One region of the Citrobacter braakii genome, then DNA from elsewhere that is predicted to be linked to it. Evidence: predicted binding sites of a transcription regulator. Region 1 holds the regulator's gene; each other region holds the start of a gene.
The links. The regulator PhoB, encoded in region 1, activates phosphate uptake and scavenging genes when phosphate is short. The targets are predictions, from matches to a motif close to CTGTCATAAAACTGNCNNAT.

Region 1 (3,806 bases):
GGTCGCCGCGCAGCGTGCAGGCATCCTGATACTGCTGCTGATAATAGTCGGTGATTGCGCCCAGTAAATGCTGCTGTTTTTCTTGTCCTGTCAGCCCAGCCTGGCTGGTGATGATGTCGCGCGGACGTAAAAAAGGCACCGGACACAGGATCGCCCCCGGCGTACCGTCGCGTAGCGGCAGTATCTGCGGCCCATGGCCAGCGCTGGCAACCACCGTGGTGTTGAGAAACGCCAGAATATCGCGGGATTCATTGAGCGTGGCGACAGAGTCGTGGTTGCCTGCCAGCACCACCAGATGACAGCCGGTTTGCTGCAGATTGACGACAAAACGGTTATACAGCTCACGGGCATAGCTAGGCGGTGAGCCGGTATCGAAAATATCGCCTGCCACAATAATGGCATCCACCTGCTGGGATTGTGCCGTTTCCAGCAGCCAGTCGAGAAAGGCCTGATGCTCGGCGGCGCGGCTCTTGCTGTAGAAATTTTGGCCCAGATGCCAGTCAGACGTGTGAAGGATGCGCATAAGAGTTCCATGACGGTAAAACAATGGCGGGGATTATAACCCTTCACGAGTGGGAATATCTTGTCTCCGGGCTGTCATAATTCGCCGGGCTGCGTTAAACCTGGACTATCTTTTCATAAATCTGTCATAAAACTGACGCATAATGGCACTGTATTGATGGCAAACGATTTAATTACAAACAGGGCAAATCATGGCGAGACGTATTCTGGTCGTAGAAGATGAAGCTCCAATTCGTGAAATGGTCTGCTTCGTGCTCGAGCAAAACGGATTTCAACCCGTTGAAGCCGAAGACTATGACAGTGCTGTGAACCAACTCAATGAACCCTGGCCGGATCTCGTCCTGCTTGATTGGATGCTTCCCGGCGGCTCGGGTCTACAGTTTATTAAACATCTCAAGCGCGAAGCGATGACGCGGGATATCCCGGTGATGATGCTGACGGCGAGGGGGGAAGAGGAAGATCGCGTCCGGGGGCTGGAAACCGGCGCGGATGACTATATTACCAAGCCCTTTTCTCCCAAGGAGCTGGTGGCGCGTATTAAAGCAGTTCTGCGTCGTATTTCACCGATGGCGGTGGAAGAGGTTATAGAGATGCAGGGGCTAAGCCTTGATCCCACCTCGCATCGCGTGATGACCGGCGAGGATCCGCTGGATATGGGGCCGACCGAATTCAAACTGTTGCACTTCTTTATGACTCATCCCGAGCGTGTCTACAGTCGCGAGCAACTCCTCAATCATGTCTGGGGAACCAATGTGTACGTGGAAGACCGGACAGTGGATGTGCACATCCGCCGCTTACGTAAGGCGCTGGAGCACAGCGGACACGATCGTATGGTGCAGACGGTTCGCGGGACGGGATATCGTTTTTCAACCCGCTTCTGACTGACAAGAATCAGGGCCTGAAGGAATAGGCCGTATAGGGAGTAAGACGTTTGCTAGAACGATTGTCATGGAAAAGGTTGGTACTGGAGCTGATCCTGTGCTGCATACCGGCATTTATCCTTAGCGCTTTTTTCGGTTACCTGCCCTGGTTTTTACTGGCGTCGGTAACGGGCCTGCTTATCTGGCATTTCTGGAATTTATTACGTTTGTCCTGGTGGCTATGGGTCGACAGAAGCATGACGCCGCCGCCGGGGCGAGGCAGTTGGGAGCCGTTGCTGTACGGGCTGCATCAAATGCAACTGCGCAACAAAAAGCGCCGTCGTGAACTGGGTAATCTGATTAAACGTTTTCGCAGCGGGGCGGAATCGCTACCCGACGCGGTGGTGCTGACCACTGAAGAAGGCGGTATCTTCTGGTGTAACGGACTGGCTCAGCAGGTTCTGGGACTGCGCTGGCCGGACGATAGCGGGCAAAATATTCTTAACCTGTTGCGCTACCCGGAATTTACACAATATCTGAAAACGCGCGATTTTAGCCGACCGATCAATCTGGTACTCAATACCGGACGGCATCTGGAAATTCGCGTGATGCCCTATACCGATAAGCAACTGCTGATGGTGGCGCGCGACGTTACCCAGATGCATCAACTGGAAGGTTCACGACGTAACTTTTTCGCCAACGCCAGCCATGAACTGCGTACGCCTCTGACGGTGTTACAAGGGTACCTGGAAATGATGCAGGAGCATCCGCTGGAAGGGACGACGCGTGAAAAAGCGCTGCATACCATGCGCGAACAAACGTATCGCATGGAAGGGCTGGTGAAACAGCTGCTGACGCTGTCAAAAATTGAGGCTGCTCCGACGCTACTGCTGAATGAGAAGGTCGATGTGCCCATGATGCTGCGCGTGCTCGAACACGAAGCGCAAACGCTGAGCCAGCAAAAACATACGTTTACCTTTGATGTTGATAACAGCCTGAACGTGCGGGGTAACGAGGAGCAGTTGCGTAGCGCTATCTCGAATCTCGTCTACAACGCGGTGAACCATACGCCAGCGGGAACGCACATTACCGTACGCTGGCAGCATGTGGCGTCGGGGGCGGAGTTTTGCGTGGAAGACAACGGTCCAGGCATTGCCGCCGAGCATATTCCACGCTTAACCGAACGTTTTTATCGTGTGGATAAGGCGCGATCGCGGCAAACGGGCGGCAGCGGACTTGGTCTGGCCATCGTTAAGCATGCGCTGCATCATCACGACAGTCGCTTGAATATCGAAAGCGAACCAGGCGTTGGGACGCGATTTAGTTTCGTGATCCCGGAACGTTTAATTGCCAAAATTAACGGTTAAGGCGCATTCGTAAGATAATCTTTCCAAAAGCCAGCGCAAGCTGGCTTTTTCTATGCGGTCAATATAACCATCCTGAATTTTACGACGTTTGGTTGTTTTTTGTTCGAACTATTACCCATACCTTTTTCCATGAAATGGTGTTTTGTGCTAACCCCATTTTTCATATCGCTATATTGTTCTGGTTTTGGGATCCCACCTTGCTTTAAAACGTTATAAGCGTTTAAATTGCGCTCCAGGTGCTGTCATACCGACTGCATTTACGCGGTAAATCGAAAAACTATTCTTCGCCGCGCCAGTCTGGGAGTGTTTCCCGCTGGAATTGAGCAAAAATGCCGCTGTATTGTCCCCCAGGGAAAGGCAAAAATTTATTATTTTCAACACCACATCCACAGGCAGTAAGACTTTATGACCCATCAGTTAAAATCGCGCGATATTATCGCTTTGGGATTTATGACATTTGCACTGTTCGTTGGTGCAGGTAACATCATCTTCCCCCCAATGGTTGGTTTGCAGGCAGGTGAACACGTCTGGACTGCGGCTTTTGGCTTTTTGATTACCGCCGTTGGCCTGCCGGTACTTACCGTTGTCGCGCTGGCGAAAGTCGGTGGTGGTGTGGACCGACTGAGCACGCCTATCGGTAAAGTCGCTGGTTTGCTGCTGGCGACCGTGTGCTACCTGGCTGTTGGACCGTTATTTGCTACGCCGCGTACCGCAACGGTCTCTTTCGAAGTCGGGATTGCACCGCTGACCGGTGACTCCGCGCTGCCACTGCTTATCTACAGCGTGGTCTATTTCGCGATTGTGATTCTGGTTTCGCTGTATCCGGGCAAACTGCTGGATACGGTTGGTAATTTCCTGGCTCCGCTGAAAATCCTGGCGCTGGTGGTCCTGTCTGTCGCCGCAATCGTCTGGCCAGCAGGCCCGATCAGCAATGCGATGGAAGCCTATCAAACTGCGGCGTTTTCTAATGGCTTCGTGAACGGGTATCTGACCATGGATACGCTGGGCGCGATGGTATTTGGTATTGTTATCGTCAACGCCGCTCGCTCGCGTGGCG
Region 2 (3,806 bases), 500 kb from region 1:
CTACCACTGAAGCACAGTTCGAAGGCGGGGAAATCGTACCGATTACGCTGAACAAGAGCATTACCAGCATCACCGGTCAGTCTGACGTCGATCAGGCCGTCGTTGAGCAGGCGGTACAGAACCGTTCAGGTATGCCGGTTCGTCTGAACTAAGCATCAAAACTGCCCTTTCGCCTTATCGGGCCTACTTGACCTGTAGGCCCGATAAGCGCCAGCCCCATCGGGCACCATCCTCACATCACCTGCAATAAACCATACCCTACCAGCGCCGCCCATATTAGCATCGGCACCGAATACCAATGAAAACGCCACCAGATCCGTCGATCGTTTGCCATCCGTAAAGCAATAAGATTCGCCAGCGATCCCGGCAACAACCCAAAACCGCCCACATTGACCGCCCAGGCCAGCAGCAGCGTTGGCGGGACGTAGTTCAGCAGCAAAATCGTGCTGGGAACATTACTGATAAACTGCGACAGGCCAATGGCCGTCAACCAAAGCCCCGGCGCTGAAAGCGTGCCAATCTGGTGGGTAATCTCCTGCAAGGCCGGGAGCTGCGTCAGCAAGTGCACATCAATGAACATCGCCATAAACACCAACAGCAGCGTCCAATCCACGCTGAGGATCACGCGGCGAGCCAGCACCATGAATCCTGCCGCGACGATCGCCAGGCCCCACAGCTCTTGTTTTAGCTCCAGTGCCGCCAGGAAAATGATATACAGCCCCAGACAGCTCCACACCAGGCGCGGTTGCCAGTCAGGCGCGCGCGTACCGGTATGATAATGCAAAGCTTTATGCGGGAAACTGAACCAGCACAGCGCCACCAATGTCAGCATCATGGTCCCCGCAAGCGGCGCCATCTGCCAGGTAAACGCGGTAAACGATAAGCCGGAGCGTCCCCACATCAGAATGTTTTGCGGATTACCTATTGGCGTGAGCAACGATCCGGCGTTTACCGCCAGCGCCTCAAAGATAATCAGGCGATTTACAGGAATGGCGCACAATTTTTTCAGGGTGATCGTCAGCGGAACAACAATAAACAGCGCAACATCGTTGGTCAGAAACGTCGACAGCAGGGCCGCCGCCAGCACCATAAATATCGCCAATTGACGTTCGGTGTTAAAGCGCCGGGTCATCTTGCGCCCTAACACATCGAAGTAACCGCTTAGCTCCACGCCTTTGGTCAGTAACATCAGGCCGCTAAGCGTAATGATCGTGTGCCAGTCTATCGCCCCCGGCCACGACCTTGGCGTAAACGGCACGAACAGGCTCAGTACAACCCCGACGATGATTAACAGCTGAAAAAAGCGATCGCGCTGTAAGGCGCGTAGTAAAGGAAAACTCATTCAGAGCCTGTGCCTTGCTGTTGCGTAAACCGGCTAAAAGCCTCCAGCGTTTCCTTACTGACGTGATGCTCCATTCCTTCCGCGTCGCGACGGGCAATTTCCGGGCTGATACCTAACATCAGCAGGAAATTCTCCACAATCTGGTGACGCTCCCGACTCTCCTGAGCCAGTCGCTCACCTTCTGCGGTTAAAAACACGCCCCGCCAGGGGATCATTTCAATCAACCCAACTGAAGCAAGACGCTTAAGCATTTTAGCAACCGTCGGCTGGGAAACCCCAAGCCGTGCGGCCATATCTACCTGGCGCGCTTCACCCACCTCAATAATGAGATCGGAAATCAGCTCTACGTAGTCATCAATCAGCTCACGGCGATGTGCCTCCCGGACCTGACGAAATCCTTCAACGTGTTCTTCGACATTCACCAATTGCGTCACTTTTTTTGTTGTTGGCATACCTGCGCGACGACTCATTCTGCTTCCTCGTTACTGTGACGCGTTAACGGCATCTGATTAGAGAACGCTCATTGTAAACCAGAGTTGCGTGGGCACAAAAAATTAACGTTTTAGCAATAGCTATATAATATAGCCTGTGCTATATCTGTATATAATAAAGACATCCCTCAAGGACTGATGGGATCGTGAAGTCAGGAGGTTTATATGAATGAATTTAAGAGGTGTATACGCGTGTTTAGCCACTCTCCCTTTAAAGTACGGTTAATGCTGATCTCTATGCTGTGCGACATGATTAACAGCAAACCAGAGCAGGACAAAACTGCAGATAAATAATGCGGCGTCGCGGTACGCCGCTTCATTTTCCTGCCGTAACTCGGATACGGTGATCGTTTTCGTGCCAATAACCCTTCTTTTTGTCAGTTTTGCCACGCCCCTCGCAAAACAATTTCTTAGTAGTAGTTGACCTTCTCTTGCACACACTCTATCTTTTCGCAGCCCTGCATATATTGCGGCTCGCGGATGCGGACCCTATCCCCCTTCTCGCTCTCTCAGGCAGGCAATGACCCTTAGCGCCAGGGTAAGCACATGGCGTTTTTGTAACAGTGGCATATGAATTTAACCCTCAAAGATTCAATCATTGCTCGTAGCCGGGCGATTAGTCCGTGGACTGGCCTCTATTTCTTACAGTCTCTGCTGATCAACCTTGCGCTGGGCTATCCGCTTAGCCTGCTCTATAGCGTTGCTTTCACCTGTATATTGATGCTGCTGTGGCGCAGCGCGCCGCGTGCGCAGAAAGTGCTGATTGGCATTTGCTCGCTGGTAGCGGCAATGTACTTCCCGTTTGGCCAGGCTTACGGTTCGCCGAACTTCAATACCTTGCTGGCGCTGCACTCAACCAATATGGAAGAGTCTACTGAAATCCTCACCATCTTCCCCTGGTACAGTTATCTGGTTGGGGTGTTTATTTTCGCCCTCGGTGTTATCGCCGTACGCCGTAAAAAAGAGGTGCCGCAGCGTAGCTGGAATAAGTTCGACAGTATTTGTTTGCTGTTCAGCATAGTCGCGTTCTTTGTAACCCCGGTGCAAAACCTGGCCTGGGGCGGCGTGTTCAAGCTGAAAGACACCGGCTATCCGGTTTTCCGCTTTGCCAAGGACGTTATCGTTAATAACAACGAAGTGCTCGACGAACAAGAGCGTATGGCGAAGCTGGCGAGCGTGAAAGACAGCTGGACGGTAACCGCCGTGAAGCCGAAGTATCATACCTACGTGGTGGTCATCGGCGAAAGCGCCCGCCGCGATGCGTTAGGCGCTTTTGGCGGTCACTGGGATAACACGCCGTTTGCCAGTTCCGTTAACGGCTACATCTTCGCGGATTACATCGCGGCAAGCGGTTCGACACAAAAATCACTCGGCCTGACGCTAAATCGGGTGGTCGACGATAAACCCCAGTTCCAGGATAACTTTGTCACTCTGGCCAACCGCGCGGGATTCCAGACGTGGTGGTTCTCCAATCAGGGACAGATTGGTGAATACGATACGGCCATCGCCAGCATTGCGAAGCGAGCTGATGAAGTTCAGTTCCTCAAAAGCGGTGATTTCGAAGCGGATAAAAATACCCGTGACGAAGCGTTGTTGAAGATGACCGCCCAGGTGCTGGCAACCGAGCGCACTCAGCCACAGCTTATCGTGCTGCATTTAATGGGCTCGCATCCGCAGGCCTGCGACCGGACGCAGGGTAAATACGAGACTTTCGTCCAGTCAAAAGAGACATCTTGCTATCTGTACACCATGACGCAGACGGATGACCTGCTGCGCCAGCTTTACGATCAGTTACGTAACAGCGATAACAGCTTCTCGATGGTCTATTTCTCCGATCATGGCCTCGCGTTTAAAGAGCGGGGGAAAGAGGTGCAGTACCTGGCGCATGACGATCAGTTCCAGCAGAATTTCCAGGTACCATTTATGGTGCTGTCGAGCGATGATAAAGCGCACCGGGTGATTAAAGCCCGTCG
Region 3 (3,806 bases), 1.6 Mb from region 1:
TTAAATCCGTATTTCCACGGCACAATTAAGCGAATGGGCGCGCCATTTTGTGGGGGAAGAGCTTTTCCATAAACCCCCACGGTAAGCAGAGTGAGTGGATGCATAGCTTCATCCAGACGCAGTCCTTCAACATAGGGATACTTCAGTCCGCCGCCAATAAAGCGATCTTTTTGTCCGGGCATCTCATCCGGTGCGTAGATCGTTTCGAAGGCGACATATTTTGCGTTGCTGGTGGGTTCAACCTGCGCCAGCAGTTTATGTAACGGAAAACCAATCCACGGCACGACCATTGACCAGGCTTCCACACAGCGCATCCGGTAAATCCGTTCTTCCAGTGGGAAACGGGCGGTCAGCGCATCGTGATCGAGGGTGAGTGGTTTTGCCACCTCACCACTGATTTTTAACGTCCACGGATCGGTTTTCAGACTGCCAGCATTGGCTGCCGGATCCGCTTTATCGAGACCGAACTCATAGAAGTTGTTGTAGCCAGAAACTTTATCCGCCGGCGTTAAAGGAAGCGAATTTTGCCAGGCGGCGGGTTTACTGAAATCAAGCGGCTTACCCGCGGGCGCGGGCGGGCGGTCATTCCCCTTAAACCAGCTAAGAAGGTCAGCCTGCGCAGAGAGGGGGAAAGACAACGCGGCGGCGCTGATTCCTAATGCTTTCAGTACCTGGCGGCGTTGCATAAAAAAAGCCGACTCGTCAGTGACGTCGGCTTCTGTAAATGGACGTAATTTCTTCATAACAGACTCCCGGCTTACGCGTCATAACTGACAGGGGACGCGTAGTTAATATGGCAGGGAGTCTGTAGATATGCCGCGAAATTTCGTTAATTAAGTGTAAATTTCTGCGCCAGAGCTTGTTACTTCACCTTCACCAGCGTACGACCTTGCACCTGGTTATTGATGATGGCATCGGCAAACTTCGGCGCATCCGCCAGCGTAATCTCCGTGGCGGCCTGAGCATAGAAAGAGTCCGGCAGATCCTTAACCAGACGCGCCCAGGCTTCTGCCCGGCGTGCCGGCGGGGTCATCACCGAGTCCACCCCTTGCAAACGAACGTTACGCAGAATAAATGGCATCACCGTCGTCGGCAGAGCGAAACCGCCAGCCAGGCCGCAGGCGGCAACGCAGCCACCGTAGTTCATCTGTGCCAGGACTTTTGCCAGAACTTTGTCGCCAACGGTATCAACCGCACCAGCCCACAGCTGTTTTTCCAACGGACGAGATTCAGCAAATTCATCACGGCTAAGGATACGGTTAGCGCCCAGGCTCTTCAGGTAGTCGTGAGTACTTTCGCGACCCGAAACCGCCGCAACCTGATAACCCAGCTTATGCAGTAACGCCACGGCCGTGCTACCCACGCCGCCGCTGGCGCCAGTGACGACAATCTCACCGTCTTGCGGGCGAATACCTGCATCTTCAAGCGCCATGACGCACAGCATGGCGGTAAAGCCAGCGGTCCCGATAACCATGGCTTTACGTCCGTCCAGCCCTTGTGGCAGCGCAACCAGCCAGTCGCCTTTCACGCGTGCGCGTTCGGCCAGTCCACCCCAATGATTTTCACCCACGCCCCAGCCGGTCAGTAAAACTTCCTGACCTGCATGAAAACGGGGATCTTCGCTTGCGCGCACGGTACCGGCGAAATCGATACCAGGAATCATCGGAAAATTACGAATGATTTTACCCTTGCCGGTGATAGCCAGGGCGTCTTTATAGTTCAGGCTTGACCAGTGGACATCCACCGTCACATCGCCTTCCGGTAGCTGATTTTCGTCGAGGGGTTGAACGGATGCGAGGGTTTTTCCGTCCTGCTGTTCTAAGATCAAAGCCTGCATAACCTGTCCTCAATTCGTATAGTGGATTGGAAAATTATTAATGAAGACTATACTCGCTAATCAAAACATGATGCCGATTCCGCGCAATAAATTGCCAGATATACCTAATTTGGTAGTATGCCCACACTGTTTGTATAAATGGACGGATTTTGCGTTCAGTTTTGCATTTTCGCGCCGCTTTATCACTTTCATGCCTGTTTCATAACTGTCGGAGTTAACACAAGGATGCGATTAACGACGAAATTTTCAGCTTTTGTGACGCTGCTTACAGGGTTAACGATCTTCGTAACTCTGATCGGCTGCTCGCTGAGTTTCTATAACGCGATTCAATATAAGTTCACCACCCGTGTTCAGGCGGTGGCGACGGCGATTGATACGCACCTTGTCTCCCGCGATGTCGTTGCGCTAACCCCGCAAATCGATGAACTGATGGTTTCGGTTGATATCGTGCGCGTCGAACTGCTTCAGGGCGAACACGTGGTGTATGACCACTCCCGAACCAGCAGCTACCGCCCGGCGGGGACGAACAATCTGTATCGTGATGTCACCGTCCCGTTGGTCAAACACCCGGGCATGTCGCTGCGTCTGGTTTATCAGGATCCCATGGGCAACTATTTCCATTCGCTGATGACTACCGCGCCGCTCACGTTGGCGATTGCTTTCATTATACTGATGCTCTTTTTGTCTGTGCGCTGGCTTCAGCGTCAGCTTTCAGGTCAAGAGTTGCTGGAGATTCGTTCAACGCGCATTCTTAACGGCGAACGTGGACCGAACGTGCGGGGGACTGTTTATGAATGGCCTGCGCGTACCAGTAGCGCGCTCGATATGCTGCTGACCGAAATTCAAAGTGCCCGCGAGCAACGTAGCCGACTGGATACGCTGATTCGTTCCTATGTGGCGCAGGATACAAAAACCGGGCTAAGCAACCGCCTGTTCTTTGATAACCAACTGGCAACGCTGCTGGAAGATCAGGAAAAAGTGGGATCGCATGGCGTCGTGATGATGGTACGCCTGCCGGACTTTACGCTGCTGCGCGATAGCTGGGGAATTACCCTTGCGGAAGAACAAATTTCAACGCTAATCAATTTGTTGTCGACTTTTATGACGCGCTATCCGGGCGCGTTGCTGGCGCGCTACCACCGTAGCGATTTTGCCATCCTGTTGCCACACCGCACGCTGAAAGAGGCGGAAAGTATTGCCGGGCAATTATTAAAAGCGGTAGATGCGCTTCCGGCTAATAAAATGATCGACCGTGCCGATATGGTTCATATTGGCATTTGTGTTTGCCGCAGCGGTCAGTCGACGGAACAAGTGATGGATCACGCTGAAGCCGCCACGCGGAACTCGGTATTGCAGGGTGGGAACAGTTGGTCGGTCTATGATGACTCACTACCGGAAAAAGGTCGGGGTAACGTACGCTGGCGAACGCTGATCGAACAGATGCTCAGCCGGGGTGGACCAAGAATTTATCAAAAGCCTGCGGTAACCCGTGAAGGACGGGTGCACCACCGGGAGCTGATGTGCCGTATTTTTGATGGCAGCGAAGAGGTTATTTCGGCGGAATATATGCCGATGGTCCTGCAGTTTGGCCTGGCAGAAGAATATGACCGTCTGCAAATCAGCCGTCTGATCTTACTGTTGGGCTACTGGCCGCAGGAAAACCTGGCGATGCAGACAACGGTTGAATCGCTAATTCGCCCACGTTTTCAGCGCTGGCTACGTGATACGCTGATGCAGTGCGAAAAATCATTACGCAAACGCATAATTATTGAACTTGCTGAGGCAGATGTCTGTCAACATATCAGCCGGTTACAGCCCGTCATCAGATTGATGAATGTGCTGGGTGTGCGAATTGCCGTTACGCAGGCGGGTTTAACGCTGGTGAGCACCAGTTGGATCAAAGAGCTTAACGTTGAGTTATTGAAGCTGCATCCAAGCCTGGTGAGGAATATTGATAAGCGAACCGAAA
Region 4 (3,806 bases), 1.7 Mb from region 1:
TTCCGATGCGCCGGGCACTTTATTAAATCCCTCCTGCAAAGAAGACCACTGAACGCCCACCGGTGGTATTCCCCCCATGCTAAAGCGCGGGTTATCGCTCACTATCCAGTAGCGAACGCGCTCACCTTCAGAATTGGTTAGCACAGTAAATTTATTAGCCAACGTCGACCAGCCGTCAGCCGAGGTTCGTGCGGCGATCCACGGACTCATTAATGATTCCCGGAACAACAGTTCGTTGTGCATCTGCTTTTGCAAAGAGTCATGTAAGGAGCTTCTGAGCAGGATACCGATAATAGACACAATCAGCAGCGCGGATAAGGCAAACATCAGCGCCAGGTGAACAGAGATGGAACGTTTAGGCATGCTGAGCCTCTTCATTTATTCCGACCGGACTTCGAGGACATACCCCATGCCACGAACGGTATGTAACAGTTTGACGTCGAATGGGGCATCCACTTTGGCTCGCAGACGTTTAATGGCGACTTCAACCACATTGGCATCGCTGTCAAAATTCATGTCCCATATCTGCTCAGCAATCATCATTTTTGACAGAATCTCCCCCTGATGCCGGGCGAGAAGACTTAACAGGGAAAACTCTTTTGCGGTCAACTCCAGTCGCGTTCCGGCGCGAAATACGCGGCGGGCCAGCAGGTCGAGATGCAGATCGTGAATTTGCAGCTGGGTGATGTCTGCGCCATCCGTAGCGCGGCGACGCACCAGTGCCTGAATACGCGCCACCAGTTCAATCAGTGAAAAGGGCTTAGGGAGATAATCATCCGCGCCAAGCCGAAGCCCTTTGACGCGCTCGTCGACCGAACCGCGGGCCGAGAGCATTAGTACCGGCGTCTGTTTGACGGCTCGCACCCCCTCAAGTACCCGGTAGCCATCCATCCCCGGCAGCATCACATCAAGGATTATCGCGTCGTAGTCAAGCTCCAGCGCGTAATGAAGACCTTCAGCGCCATCTGCAGAGACATCTACCGTAAATCCGGATTCACTCAACGCACGGTTGAGATAGGTTGACGTTTTTTCTTCATCTTCGACTAGCAACAGGCGCATAACGGGATTTCCTCTTAACTGTTCAATCGGACTTATTCTGCCTCTTGATTGCCAACATAAAGCTGACGCTTACCTGACAGCATTGTCAGAAACATGAAGCCATCTCAGCCTGCTTGCTGACAAAAATGTTATTTACCTGTCACGATGCTGACAGGCCTCTCTCTCTAACCTGAGTCTGCACATTTAAATCCGCAAGCCTGAAACTCATCGGGAGAGACCATGAAATTCAATCTGTTAACTGCAATACTGCTCACGGCAATAACCGGGGCCACCTCAGTCAATGCGGCTGATTACAAAAAAAATCCATTCACCCTGGCCTATGACGGTGCCATCACTGAGAACGTCAAAGGCAAGGTCAACATTCATCCGGTGAAGTACGATCTGCATGGCATTCAGATAGCTGCGAATGTCTATACCCCTGCTAACTACGATCCCGCCAAAAAATACCCTGCCGTGGTGGTTGCACATCCGAATGGCGGCGTAAAAGAGCAGGTCGCAGGATTGTATGCCCAGCGTCTCGCCGAACAGGGCTACATCACGATTACTGCCGACGCGGCTTATCAGGGCGCGAGCGGTGGGATGCCTCGCAGCGTGGATAAACCCGCTAATCGCATCGAGGATATCCACGGCATGGCTGACTACATCAGCCAGTATCCGGGAGTGGATACTTCCCGCCTCGGTCTGCTGGGTATTTGCGGAGGTGGCGGTTATTCACTTGTTGCGGCCGAAACGGATCAACGGTTTAAATCGATCGCAACCATCAGCATGTTTAATTCAGGCCTGGTGCGGCGCAACGGTTTTCAGGACTCACAGCTGGATACTATTCAGCAGCGTCTTCAGCAGGCTTCTGACGCACGTGCTCAGGAAGCTTCCGGAGGTGAAGTCCTGTACTCCGGTGATGCCAATCTGACTGATGAACAGATCGCTAAGTTACCTTTTGCCTTATATCGACAGGGCTATGAGTACTACTGGAAAACTCACGCGCACCCGAACTCTACGTTTAAATACACGACAAGTAGCCTGTTAGATTTGATGAGTTTTGACGTTACGGACCATATCAATCTCATCAATAAACCGCTGCTGATGATTGCTGGTACAAAAGCCGACACGCTCTATATGACGGATGATGCGTTTGCGAAAGCCACCGGTACAAAAGACAAAGAACTCTTCCTGATCGATGGCGCTACCCATATCGAGACGTATTGGGTTCCTGAGTACGTCGACAAGGCTTTGCAAAAGCTGGACGTCTTCTTCGATAAGAGTATTTAACCCCCTATCAGACGATACCTTTGGCCAGCCACTCAGGCTGGTCATATCAGGACATAATGAGTGTGTCCGCATGTGACCAAGACTAACGAAGTCGGGAGGAAAGATAATTACGCACATTAAATAGCCGCTATGAATGAAATTCATAAAACGGCAGGGACATCTGAGGATTATTATTTGCCTGTAAGGTTTTACTTCGTGGTACAGGCCAACTTTAGGTTTAGCATTACGGCATTGAGTGCCTCCTTATCCAGCATGGCTTCGGCATGCAGCTTCTTGAGGCGGGCGTTCCCTCTTCAGGCGACTTGTTCGTCGGAAAAAACTTTAAAATAATACTTAAGGCATTAAGTGCTAATACCCGACGCCTTTCAGGTTACTTGCAGGACGGTCACAGCGGGAAAATGCAAACACGGTTGTGCTATTAGTCAGATACACACCTTTTAACTTGCTAAGAAAAGCTATAATCTGATGTCGTCAACGCAAACTATAAGCTCAATGAGAGAATATACAGGAACAGAACTGGAATAATCGCACTTTCAGGAATACAAAGGAGCACCAGGATGATATATCTGAATTTTGACAGGGCTTATCTCTGATAAGCCAAATTAATAGTCACGCTCAGATGCTCAAACTTGCATTTTGTGGTTTATGTAATATATAAGGGAAAATATATGAAATTCAACAATGTAAGACTGTTAGTCAAAGATTACCGCAAATGTTTCAATTTCTACACCCAGAAGCTTGGTTTAGAAGCTGTCTGGGATATTGAAGATTGCTATGCCAGCTTCAAAGTCGCCGAAGGTATAGAGGGCCTTGCTATCTTTACTTCTGATCTGATGGCCCCAATTATTGGAAATGCTGACAGAGAAAAAACGATAATATATCGCGAAAAATCAATGGTTTGTTTCGAGGTTGATAATGTAGATGAAAGCTTTGAGGCCTATTCGTTAAAAGGGATTAAATTCATTAACGAGCCAATGGATATGCCAGAATGGGGTGTGAGAGTGGTTCATCTGTACGATCCGGAGGAAAACTTGATTGAGTTATTTACGCCGCTTGGAGGCTAACAGGGGGGTCATTACTTGAGGCATAACACCCGACTGTTGATACACGGTTATCCGGACCAACACTAAACTCGTTGGGGACTGCAGACGTTTTGGCTATCGCCATATATGACACCTCTGTATGGCTGAGGTCAGTATGCCTGCAACTGCTCCGTCATGTGCCCCCTAACTTCTCGTTCGTGCTTCCTATTTCAAGCAGATTCCCCTCTGGATCGGAAATATAAAAATTTCGGATGCCAAAAGAAAGCATCATTGGTCTACCTGCAGAAAGTTGCAATTTCGACTTTAACTCTTTACTTGCAAATAATGGTTATTATCACCTGATAATATGACTGAGCTAATTCACTTATTACTTAACCACCTTTAGCTAAATTCGCAAAATCCCTTTTATTTCTACTGTAGTGGTTTATTGAATTT

Region 2: a site for PhoB is predicted at 2,206-2,225, ahead of GFC06_RS20070 (phosphoethanolamine transferase). Genes of this name have one in related genera too.
Region 3: a site for PhoB is predicted at 2,032-2,051, ahead of acuI (acrylyl-CoA reductase (NADPH)). Genes of this name have one in related genera too.
Region 4: a site for PhoB is predicted at 1,111-1,130, ahead of GFC06_RS14410 (heavy metal response regulator transcription factor). Genes of this name have one in related genera too.

Annotation. Positions count from the first base shown of each region.
Region 1 covers NZ_CP045771.1:4,739,989-4,743,794, reverse strand. Annotated here, with positions in the region: gene sbcD (exonuclease subunit SbcD) at 1-523, opposite strand, end outside; gene phoB (phosphate response regulator transcription factor PhoB) at 714-1,403, shown strand; gene phoR (phosphate regulon sensor histidine kinase PhoR) at 1,454-2,749, shown strand; gene brnQ (branched-chain amino acid transporter carrier protein BrnQ) at 3,155-3,806, shown strand, end outside.
Region 2 covers NZ_CP045771.1:4,244,111-4,247,916, forward strand. Annotated here, with positions in the region: gene ldtB (L,D-transpeptidase) at 1-152, shown strand, start outside; gene GFC06_RS20055 (anion transporter) at 233-1,342, opposite strand; gene mntR (manganese-binding transcriptional regulator MntR) at 1,339-1,812, opposite strand; gene mntS (manganase accumulation protein MntS) at 1,999-2,127, shown strand; gene GFC06_RS20070 (phosphoethanolamine transferase) at 2,404-3,806, shown strand, end outside.
Region 3 covers NZ_CP045771.1:1,449,962-1,453,767, forward strand. Annotated here, with positions in the region: gene msrP (protein-methionine-sulfoxide reductase catalytic subunit MsrP) at 1-743, opposite strand, end outside; gene acuI (acrylyl-CoA reductase (NADPH)) at 863-1,837, opposite strand; gene csrD (RNase E specificity factor CsrD) at 2,063-3,806, shown strand, end outside.
Region 4 covers NZ_CP045771.1:3,089,231-3,093,036, forward strand. Annotated here, with positions in the region: gene GFC06_RS14405 (heavy metal sensor histidine kinase) at 1-363, opposite strand, end outside; gene GFC06_RS14410 (heavy metal response regulator transcription factor) at 379-1,059, opposite strand; gene GFC06_RS14415 (alpha/beta hydrolase) at 1,279-2,328, shown strand; gene GFC06_RS14420 (VOC family protein) at 2,997-3,392, shown strand.